DNA from 2 places in the Pseudomonas sp. A genome. Region 2 is predicted to be linked to the other one. Evidence: predicted binding sites of a transcription regulator. Region 2 holds the regulator's gene; the other holds the start of a gene.
What was found. The regulator sigma-54, encoded in region 2, starts transcription at its own class of promoters, with help from an activator protein. The targets are predictions, from matches to a motif close to ANTGGCATNNANNTTGCTNT.
Positions count from the first base shown of each region.

Region 1 (10,133 bases), 1.5 Mb from region 2:
TTCTCGAACGGCTCCTGCTTGACGCCGTCGACTTCGCGGATGATCACTTCAGGACGGCCTACGGCCATCTCGAAGCCTTCACGGCGCATGGTTTCGATCAGTACCGACAGGTGCAGCTCACCACGGCCCGATACCTTGAACTTGTCAGGGGAATCGGTTTCCTGAACGCGCAGGGCAACGTTGTACAGCAGCTCCTTGTCCAGACGGTCCTTGATGTTACGGCTGGTGACGAACTTGCCTTCTTTACCGCAGAACGGCGAGTCGTTGACCTGGAAGGTCATCGAAACAGTTGGCTCGTCAACGGTCAGCGGCTTCATCGCTTCTACCGCATCCGGGGCGCACAGGGTGTCGGAGATGAACAGCTCGTCGAAACCGCTGATGCAGACGATGTCGCCAGCCTGGGCTTCTTCGACGTCCACACGGTGCAGACCGTGGTGACCCATCAGTTTCAGGATACGGCCGTTACGCTTCTTGCCGTTGGTGTCGATGGCGACAACCGGGGTGTTCGGCTTGACGCGACCGCGGGCGATACGGCCAACACCGATAACGCCGAGGAAGCTGTTGTAGTCCAGTGCGGAGATCTGCATCTGGAACGAGCCTTCACGGTCAACATCCGGCGCCGGTACGTTGTCGACGATCGACTGGTACAGGGCGGTCATGTCTTCGCCCATGGCGGTGTGGTCCAGGCCGGCGATGCCGTTCAGGGCCGAGGCGTAGACGACTTTGAAGTCCAGCTGTTCGTCGGTGGCGCCGAGGTTGTCGAACAGGTCGAAGATCTGGTCCAGAACCCAGTCAGGACGCGCGCCCGGACGGTCGACCTTGTTGATCACGACGATCGGCTTCAGGCCGGCTTCGAAGGCCTTCTTGGTCACGAAGCGGGTTTGCGGCATCGGGCCGTCTTGCGCGTCGACCAGCAGCAGCACGGAGTCGACCATCGACATTACACGCTCAACCTCGCCACCGAAGTCGGCGTGGCCGGGGGTGTCGACGATGTTGATGTGGTAGCCGTTCCAGTTGATGGCGGTGTTTTTCGCCAGAATGGTAATGCCGCGCTCTTTTTCCTGGTCGTTGGAGTCCATGACGCGCTCGTCGTTGAGCTCGTTACGCTCCAGGGTGCCGGACTGGCGCAGGAGTTTGTCGACCAGGGTGGTTTTACCATGGTCAACGTGGGCGATGATGGCGATGTTACGCAGATTTTCGATCACAACTGTATCTCGATCAGAGGATTCGGTTGCCGCCAGTGTAGGCGGCCAATATGTACTGTTTAAGGCTCAGCGGGCCCGGCGGTCGGGAGGGCGATGGCGGATGCTGCCGCCATACAGCCCTGGCGTCTTATGTCGGACGATAAACACGCACATTGGCATGTCCCTCACTGAGCAGGTGGTGTGCGTGCAGACGGCTCATCACACCCTTGTCGCAATACAGCAAGTACTGGCGCGTGGGATCCAGATGCTTGAACTTGCTGTTGATCGCATAGAACGGCATGGCTTGGACTTCGATACCATCCAGCGCCAGGGGTTCGTCTTCCTGGGCATCAGGGTGACGAATGTCGATGACGATCTGGCCTGGCAGCGCCTCGGCCACTTCCTCGACTTCGATGTCCTTGCCCAGTTCATCGATCACGTGGTCGATGGAAATGAACCTGGCGCGCTCCAGGGCACGCTCCAGCACTTCCATCTCGAATTGCTTCTCTTCGTGCTCCATGCGGTGACGCTTGGCATGGGTGGTCGGGTTCACCGAGATCACGCCGCAGTACTCGGGCATGTGCTTGGCGAAATCGGCGGTGCCGATCTCGGTAGCCTGGTCGATGATGTCCTGCTTGTGGCTGGCCAGCAGCGGGCGCAGCACCAGCTTGTCGGTGGCCGAGTCGATGATCGACAGGTTCGGCAATGTCTGGCTGGACACTTGGGAAATCGCCTCGCCGGTCACCAGGGCGTCGATCTGCAGGCGGTCGGCCATGCGCGCAGCCGCGCGCAGCATCATGCGCTTGAGCGTGACGCCCATGTAGCTGTTGTCGACCTTGTTGAGGATCTCGCCGACCACTTCCTCGAACGGCACGCTGATGAACAGCACGCGCTGGCTGCTGCCGTACTTCTTCCACAGGAAGTGGGCCACTTCCATCACACCCAGTTCGTGAGCGCGACCGCCGAGGTTGAAGAAGCAGAAGTGGGTCATCAGGCCGCGGCGCATCATCTGATAGGCCGCCACGGTGGAGTCGAAGCCACCGGACATCAGCACCAGGGTCTGCTCCAGGGCACCCAGCGGATAACCACCGATGCCGTTGTGCTGGTTGTGGATCACGTACAGGCGCTGGTCGCGGATCTCGATGCGCACCAGCACCTCTGGCTTCTTCAGCTCGATGCCGGCGGCGCCGCACTGCTGGCGCAGCTGGCTGCCGACGTAGCGGTCGACGTCCATCGAGGTGAAGTCGTGGTGACCACCGCGTTTGCAGCGCACGGCGAAGTACTTACCGGCCAGCAGGTGGCCGAAGTGGTGCTTGCACTTGGCGACGATGTCGTCGAAGTCGCCCAGCGGGTATTCCTCGACCTGCAGGAAGTGGGTGATACCCGGGGTGCAGGACAGGCGCTCGATCATCTCGCGCTGGATCTTCTCGTCCTCGACGCGGGTCACCACCTCGAGGTTGTCCCAGACACCATCAACCGCGAGCTCGGGATCCAGATCCTTGAGCACGTTGCGGATGTTCTTGGCGAGCTGGCGGATGAAGCGCTTGCGCACCGGCCGGCTCTTGATGGTGATCTCTGGGAAGACTTTGACGATAAGTTTCATTGGTTTAACAGCGCGCGCAGGGCCTGCCGAAAATAGGGGGCGCGAATTATAGCGGAAATCGCTCAAGGTTTGAGCAACTTTTGATCAGAAGCTTTGCGATGAATGCAGCAGGGGGCTTGTGCAGCACCTGTACCGGCCCTTTCGCGGGTAAACCCGCTCCCACAGGGATCGCACAATCATTGAAGCCAGTGAAGATCCTGTGGGAGCGGGCTTGCCCGCGAAAGGGCCCCCGAAAGCAGCACAAGGCCTCAGGCGTGCACCAAAATAGTGCTTAACATTCAAAAAGTGCCTTTTAAGGGTGCATTCTTTCCATCCCACAACCTCGCAAATGCCCGCCAACGCCCCCTTTCATCCCGCCCTCGCCATTTTTGGGCACTGGCATGCAATTTGCTCCCTTGTGAGGCAGGTACGCTTGGCCGACTATCCGCGCCCAGCGACACCCTTTTTCCAGGGCAGCGGCCAACTGCGCCCTAGACCATCCGGAGGACAACATGTCGAAGTCGGTTCAACTCATCAAAGATCATGACGTCAAGTGGATTGATCTGCGTTTCACGGACACCAAGGGCGTTCAGCATCACGTGACCATGCCGGCGCGCGATGGCCTGGACGAAGACTTCTTCGAAGTCGGCAAGATGTTCGACGGTTCCTCCATCGCTGGCTGGAAAGGCATCGAAGCCTCCGACATGATCCTGATGCCGGTCGACGACACCGCCGTGCTGGACCCGTTCACCGAAGAGCCGACCCTGATCATCACCTGCGATATCGTCGATCCGTCGAGCATGCAGGGCTACGATCGCGACCCGCGCGGCATCGCCAAGCGCGCCGAAGAGTACCTGAAGAGCACCGGCATCGGTGACACCGTGTTCGCCGGCCCCGAGCCTGAGTTCTTCATCTTCGACGAAGTGAAGTTCCAGTCGGACATTTCCGGCTCGATGTTCAAGATCTTCTCCGAGCAAGGCTCGTGGATGACCGGCGCTGACGTCGAAGGCGGCAACAAAGGCCACCGTCCGGGCGTGAAAGGCGGTTACTTCCCGGTTCCGCCGTTCGACCACGACCACGAAATCCGCACCGCCATGTGCAACGCCCTGGAAGAAATGGGCCAGACCGTCGAAGTCCACCACCACGAAGTGGCGACCGCCGGCCAGAACGAGATCGGCGTCAAGTTCAACACCCTGGTGAAGAAAGCTGACGAAGTACAGGCCCTGAAGTACGTCGTGCACAACGTTGCCGACGCTTACGGCCGTACCGCCACCTTCATGCCCAAGCCTCTGTACGGCGACAACGGCTCGGGCATGCACGTGCACATGTCGATCTGGAAAGACGGCAAGAACACCTTCTCCGGCGAAGGCTATGCCGGCCTGTCCGATACCGCCCTGTACTTCATCGGCGGCATCATCAAGCACGGCAAGGCCCTGAACGGCTTCACCAACCCGTCGACCAACTCCTACAAGCGTCTGGTCCCAGGTTTCGAAGCCCCGGTGATGCTGGCCTACTCGGCGCGCAACCGTTCCGCCTCGATCCGTATTCCTTACGTCGGCAGCCCGAAAGCCCGCCGTATCGAAGCACGCTTCCCGGACCCATCGGCCAACCCGTACCTGGCCTTCGCGGCCTTGCTGATGGCCGGCCTGGACGGCATCCAGAACAAGATCCACCCAGGCGATGCCGCCGACAAGAACCTGTACGACCTGCCGCCTGAAGAGGCGAAGGACATCCCGCAGGTGTGCGGCAGCCTGAAGGAAGCCCTGGAAGAGCTGGACAAGGGCCGTGCGTTCCTGACCAAGGGCGGCGTGTTCTCCGACGACTTCATCGATGCCTTCATCGAACTGAAGAGCGAAGAAGAGATCAAGGTCCGCACCTTCGTACACCCGCTGGAATACGAGCTGTACTACAGCTGCTGATCTGATCGGCGCCCCGCGTCGATGACATCAGGACGGCCTCCCTCGGGAGGCCGTTTTCATTTCCGTATCGAATCCCTCGCGGGCAAACCGCACGCCCTCTGTGGGAGCGGGCTCACCCGCGCGGAGGCCATTGGCTCCCAGCCAAAATCAAAACCTCACCCTCCGGGCTATGCTCTATATTGGTGCACTATTTTCGGGCATGCCCCGTGATGCCCCCCAATATGGTTCAAGTGAAACGTTTAACCTGGACTTTCTGTTCCGAATTTGCGCAATAACAGGTGTTTATCCGGGTTTCTCGCTTCTTTTCGGAGCCTTGGTTTGTTTCTTGCATTTTCACGGTACCAAGCGCACCACCCGCGCCAGCCCATGTGCCAAAAGAGGTCAACGACGCCCCATGACCATCAGCGATGCACAGCACCGTCTGCTTCTGGACAACCTGACCACGGCCACGCTGCTGCTCAATGCCGAACTGCGCCTGGAGTACATGAACCCGGCGGCGGAGATGCTGCTGGCCGTCAGCGGCCAGCGCAGCCACGGGCAGTTCATCAGCGAGCTGTTCACCGAATCGACCGAGGCGCTCAATTCACTGCGCCAGGCGGTCGAGCAGGCGCACCCGTTCACCAAGCGTGAAGCGCAGCTGACCTCGCTGACCGGCCAGACCATCACCGTCGACTATGCCGTGACCCCCATCCTGCATCTGGGCCAGACCCTGCTGTTGCTGGAGGTGCATCCTCGCGACCGGCTGCTGCGCATCACCAAGGAAGAGGCCCAGCTGAGCAAGCAGGAGACCACCAAGATGCTGGTGCGCGGCCTGGCCCACGAGATCAAGAACCCTCTCGGCGGCATTCGTGGCGCGGCCCAGTTGCTGGCCCGTGAACTGCCGGAAGAAAGCCTGCGCGACTACACCAACGTGATCATCGAGGAAGCCGACCGTCTGCGTAACCTGGTCGACCGCATGCTCGGCTCGAACAAGCTGCCGTCGTTGGCCATGACCAACATCCACGAAGTGCTCGAGCGCGTGTGCAGCCTGGTCGAGGCCGAGAGCCAGGGCTGCATCACCTTGGTGCGCGACTATGACCCGAGCCTGCCGGACGTGCTGATCGACCGTGAGCAGATGATCCAGGCCGTGCTCAACATCGTGCGCAACGCCATGCAGGCCATCGGCGGGCAGAACGAGCTGCGCCTGGGCCGCATCACCCTGCGCAGCCGCGCCGTGCGCCAGTTCACCATCGGCCATGTGCGCCACCGCCTGGTCGCCAGGATCGAGATCGTCGACAACGGCCCCGGCATCCCAGCGGAACTGCAGGACACCCTCTTCTATCCCATGGTCAGCGGCCGTCCGGACGGTACCGGGCTGGGCCTGGCCATCACCCAGAACATCATCAGCCAGCACCAGGGCCTGATCGAGTGCGAAAGCCACCCCGGCCACACCACCTTCTCGATCTACCTGCCCCTGGAACAAGGAGCCACCGCCCCATGAGCCGAAGTGAAACCGTCTGGATCGTCGATGATGATCGTTCCATCCGCTGGGTCCTGGAAAAGGCCCTGCAGCAGGAAGGCATGACCACCCAGAGCTTCGACAGCGCCGACGGCGTCATGGGCCGCCTGGCCCGCCAGCAGCCGGACGTGATCATCTCGGACATCCGCATGCCGGGCGCCAGCGGCCTCGACCTGCTGGCCCAGATCCGCGAGCAGCACCCGGGGTTGCCGGTGATCATCATGACCGCTCACTCCGACCTGGACAGCGCCGTGGCCTCGTACCAGGGCGGCGCCTTCGAGTACCTGCCCAAGCCGTTCGATGTCGACGAGGCGGTGTCGCTGGTCAAGCGCGCCAACCAGCATGCCCAGGAGCAGCAAGCCCTGGAAGTGCCCCAGGCGCTGGCCCGCACGCCCGAGATCATCGGCGAGGCGCCGGCGATGCAGGAGGTATTCCGCGCCATCGGTCGCCTCAGCCACTCCAATATCACCGTGCTGATCAACGGTGAGTCCGGCACGGGTAAAGAGCTGGTGGCCCACGCCTTGCACCGCCACAGCCCGCGTGCGGCGTCGCCGTTCATCGCCCTGAACATGGCGGCGATCCCCAAGGACCTGATGGAATCCGAGCTGTTCGGCCATGAGAAAGGCGCCTTCACCGGCGCCGCCAACCTGCGTCGCGGCCGTTTCGAGCAGGCCGACGGCGGCACGCTGTTCCTCGACGAGATCGGCGACATGCCCGCCGACACCCAGACCCGCCTGCTGCGGGTGCTGGCCGATGGCGAGTTCTACCGGGTCGGCGGCCATGTGCCGGTGAAGGTGGATGTGCGCATCATCGCCGCCACCCACCAGAACCTCGAGTCGCTGGTGCAGGCCGGCAAGTTCCGTGAAGACCTGTTCCACCGCCTCAACGTGATCCGCATCCATATCCCGCGCCTGGCGGATCGGCGCGAGGACATCCCGGCCCTGGCCCGCCACTTCCTCGGCCGCGCTGCCCAGGAGCTGGCGGTGGAGCCCAAGCTGCTCAAGCCCGAGACCGAGGAGTTCATCCGCAACCTGCCGTGGCCGGGCAACGTGCGCCAGCTGGAGAACACCTGCCGCTGGATCACGGTGATGGCCTCCAGCCGCGAAGTGCTGGTCGGCGACCTGCCGCCGGAACTGCTCAACCTGCCCCAGGACGCCGCGCCGGTGACCAACTGGGAGCAGGCCTTGCGTCAGTGGGCTGACCAGGCCCTGGCCCGCGGCCAGTCAAGTTTGCTCGACAGCGCTGTGCCGAGCTTCGAGCGGATCATGATCGAGACCGCGCTCAAGCATACGGCCGGGCGGCGTCGTGATGCGGCCTTGTTGCTGGGGTGGGGGCGTAATACCTTGACGCGCAAGATCAAGGAATTGGGGATGAAGGTGGATGGAGGGGAAGAGGACGACAATGAAGATCACTGACGGGCATGTGTACGCCAGGCCCGTATGAAGGGCCTGGCATGATCTTCACTCTTGGCTTCTGTAGCCCAGCACCACCTGGCACACCGCCTCACCACCACAGCAAATCAAACATACGAGTGAGACTGGGCTGTCAATTCTTTTCCCTCGTCTCGTTAACGACGTCCAGAAGTACATCGTAGTCAGAACCCATTACGACCTTACTCCGCATTTCCTGGTGGATTGGTCCCCAAAGAGTTCGCCTTTGAGCCTGCATGCGTTCAAGATCATCGTTAATAGAACGCTGCACAACCTTGAACGCGCCAATGATCTGGTTCTCGCGGGTCCCTGCCGAGCGCCCCAGGAAATTCAATGGGTTTTCACGTCGCTTATTTTCACGCCGAGCTGCCACCTTATCCAGAGCCCAGGCGCCAAAAGATCCACCTGCAAGGACAATTCCTACCGGTGCCGCCAAAGGCACACCACTCAAAGTAGCCACGGCACTCGCAGTGGCCCCACCGGCCAAGCCTATTGCTATCTTCTCCTGCAAAATACGTGTTCTGGTGGGCTCCACAGTATTCAGGACGGCAGGGTCGTTGGAAGTAGCTTTCTGCGCTTTTATACTCTTTCTGAGCTTGATATTTGCGGCCAGGCTAGTTGCTGTTTCCGCCGTGCCGATAATACCCATGATGCCTCCAAATATCGGCTCCCATACACCACCACTGAGATCCCATTTGTTGACCGGATCACCCGCACAGTAACCATAGGCATTGAGCCCTCCATCACCAAACGGGCTCAATTGGTCCGGGGACAGGAAGCGCAATGCGGTTGGAGAATAGCAACGGTAGCCGTTGCCCAGCTGATAGATACCCATCGGCCGCTCCCAGAGTTGCCCGCAGAACCCGAGAATTGGGCCTTCTACAAAAGCAGCGGCACCATATGGCGTATACGCCCTGGAGTAGGTACGCCCCCCGAAAGATGATCGCTGGTGATCGAGCATCGGCAAGTACAGGCTCATGAACAATCCCTCCCACAGGACCATGGTTCATAAGCAGAACGTTAACCAAGGCTGACACTGGCCGAAACTGGCAAAACTATCAGGTCCCAGTTGCACCGTTGCTGTGCCGCATGCACCAGCACAAGGCAGATTAGCCTTCAAAAGCCCTGGAAAAATGGCTATAACGCCACATTCATGGCCCTTTAAGACCTGGCACGCTCCCTGCTAAGTACTCAGTACCTCCAGTTTTGGGGACCTCGGTACAGGCAGGCCGGGAAATCCCCTCTTTTATTCGTGCAGCCTCACCTGCACCCGCCAGCGCCCCGCCTCCTCCGTCGCGTTCCACTCGCCACGCAGGGGGCGTGCGGCCACCACGGTCAGCACCAGCCCTTCCTCGCTCTTCTGCAGGCGCCAGCCCACCGGCTTGCCCTGCAGGCTCAGCTGGCCACGCTGTACCTTGCCCTGGGCCTCGAACACGATGGCCACGGTGCCCTGGACGTTCTCGCCATGCAGCCTGGGCTCTTCGTTGAACCACAGGTCCAGGCCATCCTGCACCACCTGCACCTGCTCGAGCACCCGCTCTTCCGGGGTGGTCAGGCGCCCGATCATCATGCCGACCATCAGCCCGACAAGGGCCAGCGACAGGATCACCCGCGGGAAGGCCTTCGAACGCAGGTCGGGTTCGGGGGTAGAATGCCCGTCATCTTCATGCTTGGAGCCGTGCATGTTTCACGTCATCCTTTTTCAACCAGAAATTCCGCCGAATACCGGCAACATCATCCGCCTGTGCGCCAACAGCGGCTGCGACCTGCACCTGATCGAGCCGATCGGCTTCGAACTGGACGACAAGCGCCTGCGCCGGGCAGGGCTGGACTACCACGAGTATGCCACGCTCAAGCGTCACCAAAGCCTGGCCGACTGCCTGGAAAGCCTGAATCAGCCAAGGCTGTTCGCCTTTACCACCAAGGGCTCGCACCCGTTTCACGAGGTCGAGTACCAGCCTGGCGACGCCTTCCTGTTCGGGCCTGAAAGCCGTGGCCTGCCGGCCGAGGTGCTGGACAGCCTGGCCCCCGAGCAGCGCCTGCGCCTGCCGATGCGGCCGGGGTGCCGGAGCCTGAACCTGTCCAATACCGTGGCGGTGACAGTGTACGAGGCGTGGCGGCAGCAGGGGTTTGCCGGTAGCTGATGCGCTGCCTGTACCGGCCCTTTCGCGGGCAAGCCCGCTCCCACAGGTATTGCGGGGTTGCCAAGAGCAGCACATTACCTGTGGGTGCACAGATATTGTGTGGTTGCTGAGAACAGCACAAATCCTTTGGGAGCACAGGTACTGTGTGATTGCTGAGAGCAGCATAAATCCTGTGGGAGCACAGGTACTGTGTGATTGCTGAGAGCAGCATAAATCCTGTGGGAGCGGGTTTACCCGCGAAAGGGCCGGGGCAGGCGACACACCATGAAAAAGGCGACCACGAAGGTCGCCTTTTCTTTACCCGCAGCAATCACTGCACGGTCGGCACTTCACCGGCTTCCTGCATGCGCTGCATCTCTTGCGCGTACAGGGCGTC
Region 1 is NZ_CM149873.1:1,210,400-1,220,532, reverse strand. It holds gene typA (translational GTPase TypA) at 1-1,205, opposite strand, end outside; gene thiI (tRNA uracil 4-sulfurtransferase ThiI) at 1,333-2,787, opposite strand; gene glnA (type I glutamate--ammonia ligase) at 3,279-4,685, shown strand; gene glnL (nitrogen regulation protein NR(II)) at 5,080-6,165, shown strand; gene ntrC (nitrogen regulation protein NR(I)) at 6,162-7,598, shown strand; gene AC0MAZ_RS05490 (RHS repeat-associated core domain-containing protein) at 7,729-8,592, opposite strand; gene AC0MAZ_RS05485 (hypothetical protein) at 8,860-9,297, opposite strand; gene trmL (tRNA (uridine(34)/cytosine(34)/5-carboxymethylaminomethyluridine(34)-2'-O)-methyltransferase TrmL) at 9,296-9,757, shown strand; gene secB (protein-export chaperone SecB) at 10,068-10,133, opposite strand, start outside.
Region 1: glnA (type I glutamate--ammonia ligase) is a predicted target of sigma-54. The motif match lies at 3,162-3,181, and genes of this name have one in related genera.

Region 2 (10,133 bases):
CATCGTACATGAGGATCTGCGGGTCGAGGGCGATCGCCCGGGCCAGCGCCACGCGACGCTTCATGCCGCCGGACAGCTCGTCGGGCATCAGGTCGATGGCGCCGCGCAGGCCCACGGCCTGCAGCTTCATCAGCACGATGTCACGGATCATCTCGTCCGACAGCTGCGTATGCACCCGCAGCGGGAAGGCCACGTTCTCGAACACATCCAGGTCGGTGAACAGCGCGCCGCTCTGGAACAGCACGCCCATCTGCTTGCGCGCGTCGAACAGGTCGCTGCGCGACAACGCGGGCAGGTTCTGCCCGTTGACCCAGACCTCGCCACCGGACGGGCGCAACTGCGCGCCCATCAGGCGCAGCAAGGTGGTCTTGCCGCACCCCGAAGGCCCCATGATGCCGGTGACCTTGCCGCGGGGAATGCGTATGTCCACGTTGCTGAAAATGCTGCGCGAACCGCGCTTGAAGGTGACGCCCTTCAACTCGACCGCGTAGGCGCTATCCACACTCATCTAGACTCCTTGCTAGTGCAGCCTCGTCATGTGGACGCCTGCCTTCATCTTGAAGGCACACAGGTCCCCGGCGGGCCGAATAGCGGCGAACTATAGCACCGCTGATAGGCCCGCCCCAAGGGCGTCCCCGCACTCGTTCAGGGCACAGACAGGCTGGCGCGGCATCCATATGACATTCGAAGGATGAGCCTTTCACACATTGCGGCTATAATCGCCGCCTTTTCATCAGGCATTGCGTTTCGACATGACCCAATCCAGCGAGCTGATCCAATCCGCCCAGCGCACCCTGCGCCTCGAACTCGAGGCCGTGGAAGCCCTGCTGGCCCGCATCGACGGTGACTTCGTCAAGGCCTGCGAACTGATCCTGGCCAGCAAGGGACGGGTCGTGGTGGTGGGCATGGGCAAGTCGGGGCACATCGGCAACAAGATCGCCGCCACCCTGGCCAGCACCGGCACTCCGGCGTTCTTCGTGCACCCGGCCGAAGCCAGCCATGGCGACATGGGCATGATCACCCGGGACGATGTCATTCTTGCCCTGTCCAACTCCGGCAGCACCGCCGAGATCGTCACCCTGCTGCCACTGATCAAGCGCCTGGGCATCCAGCTGATCAGCCTGACCGGCAACCCCGACTCGCCCCTGGCCCAGGCCGCCGAGGTCAACCTCGACGCCAGCGTCGCCCAGGAAGCCTGTCCGCTCAACCTGGCGCCGACCTCCTCCACCACTGCGGCGCTGGCGCTGGGCGACGCCCTGGCCATCGCCCTGCTGGAGGCCCGCGGCTTCACCGCCGAGGATTTCGCCTTCTCCCACCCCGGTGGCGCACTGGGCCGCCGCCTGTTGCTGAAGGTCGAGAACGTCATGCATGCCGGCGAAGAACTCCCGGTGGTCAAGAGCGGCACCCTGCTCAAGGACGCGCTGCTTGAAATGTCTCGCAAAGGTCTGGGCATGACCGTGGTCCTGGGTGACGACGGCAAGCTTGCCGGCGTATTCACCGACGGCGACCTGCGCCGCAGCCTGGACCGCAACATCGACGTGCACAAGACCCTCATCGACGAGGTCATGACCGTGCACGGCAAGACCGCCCGCGCCGAGATGCTCGCCGCCGAGGCACTGAAGATCATGGAAGACCACAAGATCAGCGCGCTGGTGGTGGTCGATCAGGAAGACCGCCCGACCGGCGCCCTGAACATGCACGACCTGCTGCGCGCCGGAGTGATGTAAATGAACCAGGACCTGATGCAACGCGCCAAGGCCATCAAGCTGGCGGTGTTCGACGTCGACGGCGTGCTCACCGACGGCCGCCTGTATTTCCTCGAGGACGGCAGCGAGTTCAAGACCTTCAACACCCTCGACGGCCACGGCATCAAGATGCTCATGGCCGCGGGCGTGACCACCGCGATCATCAGCGGGCGCAAGACCCCGGTGGTCGAGCGCCGGGCGAAGAACCTCGGCATCCCGCACCTGTTCCAGGGCCGCGAGGACAAACTGGTGGTGCTCGACGGCCTGCTCGCCGAACTCAATCTAAGCTATGAACAGGTCGCCTACCTCGGCGACGACCTGCCCGACCTGCCGGTGATCCGCCGCGTGGGCCTGGGCATGGCGGTGCACAACGCCGCGGCATTCGTTCGCCAGCACGCCCACGGCGTCACCCTGGCTCGCGGCGGCGAAGGCGCCGCCCGCGAGTTCTGCGAACTGATCATGCAGGCCCAGGGCACCCTGGACGCTGCCAACGCCCATTACCTGTAAGGCTGCCCATGCTCAGCAAGAAGATCAGAAATGTCGCGCTGCTAGGCGGGATCGCCGCCGTGCTGGTTGCGGTAGGCTATTGGAACATCAGCCCGGAGACCTTCCTCGACCAGCCGCAGGCTCAGGTCGACCAGAGTGCCATCGACTACTACGCGATCAACGCCCACAGCCTGCAGTTCTTGCCCGACGGCAAGCTGCAGTACGAGATGACCGCCGCCAAGGTCGAGCACCTCAAGGCCAGCGAGGTCACCCTGGTAACCACGCCCGACCTGCACATGTACCGCGGCACCGAGTACCCCTGGCACGTGCAGAGCAAGCGCGCCGAGGTCAACCCGGACGGCACCGAGGTCGAACTGATCGACGATGTGCGCGTGGCGCGCACCGACGACAAGCAACGTGAAACCATCATCACCAGCACACGCATGACCGTGTTCCCGCAGAAGCAATATGCGCAGACCGAGCAAGCCGTTAGAATCGACGGCGCCGGTGGCACGACTACGGGCAAAGGAATGAAAGCGTATTTGAAAGAAGGCAGGATGGACCTGCTCTCTAACGTAAGAGGACAGTATGAGGCTCGTTAAAACCATCCCCCTTCTGCTCAGCCTGGGCGTAGCACTGGGAAGCGCGAGCGCCTTCGCCCTGCCGAACGACCGTGACCAGCCGATCCGCATCCAGGCGGACAACGCCCACCTGGACGACAAGCAGGGCGTTGCCACCTACACCGGCGACGTGATCATCACCCAAGGTTCGATGATGATCAAAGGCAACACCGTGACCATGACCCGCTCCGCCTCCGGCGACATCGACGTGGTCACCTCGGTGGGCAACCTGGCCTACTTCGAGCAGCAGCAGAGCGCCGCCAAGCCCGACAAGATGAAAGGCTGGGCCGTGACCATCCAATACCAGGCGCAGAAAGACACGGTGATCCTTACCGACCGCGCCAAGGTCGAGAACGAAGGCAACACCACCGAAGGCGAGAAGATCGTCTACAACACCAAGACCCAGGTGGCTACCGCCGGTCGCGGTGGCAACGTGACTGCACCACGTCAGCGCATCGACATGGTCATTCAACCGAAGAAAAAGGCCGAGTAAATGGCAACCCTCAAAGCCCAGCACCTGGCCAAGAGCTACAAGGGCAGGCAGGTCGTTCGCGACGTCAGCCTGTCCATCGACAGCGGCCAGATCGTCGGCCTGCTCGGCCCCAACGGCGCCGGCAAGACCACCTGTTTCTACATGATCGTCGGCCTGGTCCAGGCCGACCAGGGTCGCGTGCTGATCGACAGCCTCGACGTCAGCCACCAGCCCATGCACGGCCGCGCCCAGGCCGGTATCGGCTACCTGCCGCAGGAAGCCTCGATCTTCCGCAAGCTGTCGGTGGCCGACAACATCATGGCCATCCTCGAGACCCGCAAGGACCTCGACCGCGACGGCCGGCGCAAGGAGCTGGAAAGCCTGCTGCAGGAATTCCACATCAGCCACATCCGCGACAACCTCGGCATGAGCCTCTCCGGCGGTGAACGCCGCCGCGTCGAGATCGCCCGCGCCCTGGCCACCGCGCCCAAGTTCATCCTGCTGGACGAACCCTTTGCCGGTGTCGACCCGATCTCCGTGGGCGACATCAAGCAGATCATCCACCACCTCAAGAACAAGGGCATCGGCGTACTGATCACCGACCACAACGTTCGCGAGACCCTGGACATCTGCGAGACCGCCTACATCGTCAACGATGGCCAGCTGATCGCCGAAGGCGACGCCGAGACCATCCTGGCCAACCAGCTGGTCAAGGAAGTGTACCTGGGGCACGAGTTCCGACTCTGACCCCGGCCTGCCCGGAGCACTGGCGCAAGCGCCTGTTCGAGGCTTAAGTTGTTACAGTGCTCTAGGCAAACGCTGCAATTTCAGGCATACAACTTGCTTAAAATCGGCGCCCAGGCGCCCTCCGTGTAGTGGATGGCGCATGCGCGCCGGCAACAAGGTATCAAGCCCCAGCCATGAAACCATCGCTCGTCCTAAAAATGGGCCAGCAACTGACGATGACCCCGCAGTTGCAACAGGCCATCCGTCTGCTTCAGCTCTCCACCCTGGACCTCCAGCAGGAAATCCAGGAAGCGCTGGAGTCCAATCCGATGCTCGAACGTCAGGAAGACGGCGAGGACTTCGACAACAGCGATCCGATGGCGGACAACGCCGAGAACAAGCCGACCGCCGAAGTCCAGGACAACAGTTTCCAGGAAACCAGTACCAGCAGCACCGCGGAAAACCTCGAAGACGGCGAATGGGCCGAGCGCATCCCCAACGAACTGCCGGTCGACACCGCCTGGGAAGACATCTACCAGACCAGCGCCAGCAGCCTGCCGAGCAACGATGACGACGAGTGGGACTTCACCACCCGCACCTCGGTCGGCGAGAGTCTGCAGAGCCACCTGCTGTGGCAGCTCAACCTGGCGCCGATGTCCGACACCGACCGCCTGATCGCCGTTACCCTGATCGACAGCATCAACAGCCAGGGCTACCTGGAAGACACCCTCGAGGAGATCTGCGCAGGCTTCGATCCGGAGCTCGACATCGAGCTGGACGAGGTCGAGGCGGTGCTGCACCGCATCCAGCAGTTCGAACCTGCCGGCATTGGCGCCCGTTCCCTGGGCGAATGCCTGCTGCTGCAACTGCGCCAGCTGCCGGCCTCGACACCGTGGATGAGTGAGGCCCAGCGCTTGGTCACCGACTTCATCGATCTGCTCGGCAGCCGCGACTACAGCCAGCTGATGCGCCGCATGAAGCTCAAGGAAGACGAACTGCGCCAGGTCATCGAACTGGTGCAGACCCTCAACCCGCGCCCCGGCTCGCAGATCGAGTCCAGCGAGCCCGAGTACGTCGTGCCTGACGTCATCGTGCGCAAGGACAGCGAGCGCTGGCTGGTCGAGCTCAACCAGGAAGCGGTACCGCGCCTGCGGGTCAACCCGCAGTACGCCGGCTTCGTCCGCCGCGCCGACACCAGCGCCGACAACACCTTCATGCGCAACCAGTTGCAGGAAGCGCGCTGGTTCATCAAGAGCCTGCAGAGCCGCAACGAGACGCTGATGAAGGTGGCGACGCAGATCGTCGAGCACCAGCGCGGCTTCCTCGACCACGGCGACGAGGCCATGAAGCCGCTGGTGCTGCACGATATCGCCGAGGCGGTGGGCATGCACGAGTCGACCATTTCCCGGGTGACCACGCAAAAATACATGCACACCCCGCGCGGCATCTACGAACTGAAATACTTTTTCTCCAGCCACGTGAGCACCGCCGAAGGCGGCGAATGCTCGTCCACGGCGATCCGCGCGATCATCAAGAAACTGGTGGCGGCGGAAAATCAGAAAAAGCCATTGAGTGACAGCAAGATCGCTGGTTTACTGGAGGCACAAGGCATCCAGGTAGCCCGTCGCACCGTCGCCAAGTACCGCGAATCGTTGGGCATCGCCCCGTCGAGCGAGCGCAAGCGACTGATGTAGCCCCGGGATGTGCCACAGCGTTTCAGTGGCAGGTGCAATACCTGCCTCTTTATGCACGGGCAACAAAGGAGAAGCTGTATGCAAGTCAACATCAGTGGACAGCATGTAGAAGTCACCCAACCACTGCGCGATTACGTGCTCGAAAAGCTCGCCCGCGTGGAGGGTCATTTCGACAAGATCACCAATGCGACGGTGATCATGAAGGTCGAGAAGCTGCAGCAGAAGGTGGAAGCCACACTCCAGATTCCCGGTGGCGAAGTCGTCGCCAACGCCGAACATCAAGACATGTATGCGGCGATCGACGCCCTGGCAGACAAACTTGATCGCCAACTGAAAAAACACAAGGAAAAACAGCAAAGCCTGCTGCAAGGCGCAGCCGCCCGCTGATCCCCCTCATCCATGATCCGACTTGAAACCATCCTGACCCCCGGCCGTTCCCTCGTGAACGTGCCGGGCGGCAGTAAAAAGCGCGCCCTGGAAAAGGTCGCCAACCTGATCGCCGAGCAAGTACCCGAGCTGGAGATGCAAGACGTCTTCGACAAGCTCATCGCTCGGGAAAAGCTGGGCTCCACCGGTTTTGGCAATGGCATCGCCATTCCCCACTGCCGGCTTGTGGGCTGCACCGCGCCAGTGAGCGCCCTGCTGCACCTGGATGCCCCCATCGATTACGATGCCATCGATGGCGCCCCGGTCGACCTGCTGTTCGTCCTGCTGGTCCCGGAAGCCGCCACCGATGCCCACCTTGAACTGCTGCGCCAGATCGCAAGCATGCTCGATCGCAAGGAGGTCCGCGATCGCCTGCGTGCCGCCGACAGCAGCGAGACCCTTTACCAGGTCGTCCTGGACGTACAGAACGAGCACTGAACATGCGCCTGATCATCGTCAGCGGCCGCTCCGGCTCCGGCAAGAGTACCGCCCTAGACGTGCTGGAAGACAACGGCTACTACTGCATCGACAACCTGCCTGCCGGGTTGTTGCCGCAGTTGGCGGAAAACGCGCTGATCAACACCGAGTTGCTGCAACCGAAGGTCGCGGTATCCATCGATGCGCGCAACCTCCCCAGCCACCTGTCGCGCTTCCCCGAACTGCTGGATGAGGCACGTTCGCGGCATATCCAGTGCGACGTGCTGTACCTGGACGCCGACGAAGACACCCTGCTCAAGCGCTTCTCGGAAACCCGCCGCCGCCATCCGCTGACCAACGACAGCCGCTCGCTGGCCGAGGCGATCCGCGTGGAAAGCGAGCTGCTCGGGCCGATCGCCGACCTCGCCGACCTGAAGATCGACACCACCAATCTGAACCTCTACCAGCTGCGCGATTCGATCAAGCTGCGCCTGCTCAACCAGCCCGAGCCAGGCACCGCGTTCCTGGTCGAGTCGTTCGGCTTCAAGCGCGGCATGCCGGTGGACGCCGATGTGGTGTTCGATGTGCGCTGCCTGCCCAATCCATACTGGAAGCCGGAACTTCGCGAGCATTCCGGCCTCGAACAGCCGGTGATCGATTACCTGGCCGCCCAGCCGGACGTCGAGGAAATGTTCCAGGACATCTCCGGTTACCTGCTCAAGTGGCTGCCGCGCTTCGCCGCCAGCAACCGCGCCTATGTCACCATCGCCATCGGCTGTACCGGCGGCCACCACCGCTCGGTGTACATCACTGAACGGCTTGGCCAACTGCTCCAGCAATCCCTGAAAAACGTCCAGGTCCGCCACCGCGACCTATAGCCCACAGGATCCGCCCCACGATGCCCGCCCGCGAAATCACCATCATCAACAAGCTGGGCCTGCATGCGCGGGCGGCCGCCAAGTTCGTCGGCGTGGCCGGTCGCTTCCCTTGCCAGGTACGGGTCGGTCGCGCGCCGGACAAGCTGGTGGACGGCAAGAGCATCATGGCGGTGATGATGCTCGCCGCGGGCAAGGGCACGCCGGTGCACCTGCACACCGAGGGCGAGCAGGACGGTGAGGCCATGGATGCACTGGTCGCGTTGATCAACAATTTCTTCGACGAAGGCGAGTAAGCGCCGCTAGCGACTGCGCACGCTTCGTGTAGGAGCGGCCTTGTGCCGCGAAAGGGCTGCGTAGCAGCCCCGGCAATGCAGCAATGTTGCTGAAAACCAGGGGCTGCCATGCAGCCCTTTCGCGGCACAAGGCCGCTCCTACAGGGACCGTGCCGGGCTCAGGACAGCGCCGTGTCCATCACCATCATCAGGCAGAACCCGACACACAGCCCCAGGCTCGCCAGGCGGTGATGCCCGTTGCTGCGCGATTCGGGAATGATCTCCTGGGTCACCACCAGCAGCATTGCCCCCGCCGCGCAGGCCAGGCCCAGCGGCAGCAGCAGTTCGGCGATGTTCACCAGCCAGGCGCAGATCACCGCGGCCAGTGGCTCGACCAGCCCGGACGCCGCGCCGATCAGGAACGCCTTGAACCGCGACATGCCCGCCCCAGCCAGCACCAGGGCGATCACCAGGCCCTCCGGCACATCCTGCAGCGCGATGCCCATGGCCAGACTGTCGGCATCGGGCATGCCACCGCCGGCGGACACGCCGATGGCCATGCCTTCGGGAATGTTGTGGGCAATGATGGCGATGACAAACAACCAGATCCGTGCAGCGATCACCGGTTGCTGATCGCTGCCGACCAGGGCCTCTGGCGAAGCGCCGGAGACCTTGAGATCGACCAGGAACAGGCACAACGCGCCGAACAGCAGGCCGCTGCTGATCACCCCACCGGCGCCCCATGGGCTGAAGCCGATGGATTGGGCCGCATCCAGCCCGGGAATGATCAGCGAGAACGCGGTGGCCGCCAGCATCACCCCGGCGCCGAAGCCGAGCAAGGTGTCGGCCACGGCCACCGGCATGTTGCGGATCACCAATACCGGTACCGCGCCCAACGCCGTCCCCAGCGCGCACAATGCGCCGCCCTCAAGGGCACGCAACATGCGCGGTTCCAGGTCCAGCCAGGCGATGCCCCGCGCCACCAGCAACGCGGTGCCGACCAGCAACAGCAAGGTCCCAAGCGCCAGGCGGAACAGGCGCACACTGCTGACAGACATCACCTCGGAGCGCATACCGGTCAGACTCGTTTCAGGGCTTCAAGGTAGCGACGTTCCACTTCGGCCCAGTCGACCACGTTGTAGAAGGCGCCAATGTATTCCGGACGACGGTTCTGGTACTTCAGGTAGTAGGCGTGCTCCCACACGTCCAGACCGAGGATCGGCGTGTTGCCGTGCATCAGCGGGCTGTCCTGGTTGCCGCTGCTCTCAACTACCAGAGTGTTCTGCGGGGTGACGCTCAACCAGGCCCAGCCGCTGCCGAAGCGGGTCAGCGCGGCCTTGGTAAAGGCCTCCTTGAACGCCTCGAAGCCGCCAAGCTGCGCGTCGATGGCCCTGGCCACCTGCCCTGCCGGCTGGCCGCCGCCCTTGGGCGACATGACGGTCCAGAACAGGGTGTGGTTGGCATGCCCACCGCCCTGGTTGATCACCGCGCCCTGGAGCTTCTCGGGCAGTTGCTTGACCGCGCCCACCAGTTGTTCCACCGGCCATTCGGCCCACTCGGTGCCCTCGATGGCGCCGTTGAGGTTGTTGATGTAGGTCTGGTGATGCTTACTGTGGTGGATCTCCATGGTCTGGGTGTCGATGTGCGGTTCCAGCGCATCGTAGGCATAGGGCAACGCAGGCAAGGTATGCGGCATGTCAGTGGATTCCGTAGGCAGGTGTGCGATCAGTGATATCCGTATGCGCGACCAGCTCGCTGGCCACCGGGGCCTGTCGGCTGAGCAGGCGCTCGGTACGCGGGTATTGGCCGTATTCGGCGATGAAACTCAGCAACTCGGTGTAGGTGCGCCCGCTGTGGCGCAACGCGGCGTCGCGCAGGGCCTGGGGCAGGCGCTGATCCTGGCTGGCCTGGAGCAGCCGCTGGTGTGCCGCGCACAGGTAGTCGGCGCTTTCGTGCGGCTGGTTCAGGCGCAAGTGCAGATCGGCCAGGTTGTGATGGGCGATGACCAGTGCGGCCACCGCCTCGTCGACGTCATGCCAGCGCTCAAACAGCACCTGGGCCAGGGCCAGGGCTTGCAGGTAGTGTTCCCGGGCATCGACCAACTCGCCCTGCTCGAACAGGCGGTTGGCGTCTTGCGTGGTGCGTTTCCAGTGCTGCATGACGTGTCTCCTGGGCGGCCCGGGCTCAGATGCCGCCGGCGGTGAGTTTTTCCGGATCCAGCAGCGCCTCGAGCTGATCACGCGACAGGTCGGAGTGCTCCAGCGCCACGTCGATGATCGGGCGGCCCTCTTTGTAGGCGGTCTTGGCGATCTCGGCGGCCTTGAGGTAGCCGATGATCGGGTTCAACGCGGTAACCAGGATCGGGTTGCGCGACAGCGCTTCCTTGAGCTTGGTTTC
Region 2 is NZ_CM149873.1:5,576,044-5,586,176, forward strand. It holds gene AC0MAZ_RS24850 (ATP-binding cassette domain-containing protein) at 1-508, opposite strand, end outside; gene AC0MAZ_RS24855 (KpsF/GutQ family sugar-phosphate isomerase) at 753-1,727, shown strand; gene AC0MAZ_RS24860 (KdsC family phosphatase) at 1,728-2,252, shown strand; gene lptC (LPS export ABC transporter periplasmic protein LptC) at 2,261-2,833, shown strand; gene lptA (lipopolysaccharide transport periplasmic protein LptA) at 2,820-3,344, shown strand; gene lptB (LPS export ABC transporter ATP-binding protein) at 3,345-4,070, shown strand; gene AC0MAZ_RS24880 (RNA polymerase factor sigma-54) at 4,244-5,743, shown strand; gene hpf (ribosome hibernation-promoting factor, HPF/YfiA family) at 5,822-6,130, shown strand; gene ptsN (PTS IIA-like nitrogen regulatory protein PtsN) at 6,143-6,607, shown strand; gene rapZ (RNase adapter RapZ) at 6,610-7,464, shown strand; gene AC0MAZ_RS24900 (HPr family phosphocarrier protein) at 7,485-7,757, shown strand; gene AC0MAZ_RS24905 (ZIP family metal transporter) at 7,916-8,809, opposite strand; gene AC0MAZ_RS24910 (superoxide dismutase) at 8,815-9,432, opposite strand; gene AC0MAZ_RS24915 (hypothetical protein) at 9,434-9,895, opposite strand; gene AC0MAZ_RS24920 (class II fumarate hydratase) at 9,921-10,133, opposite strand, start outside.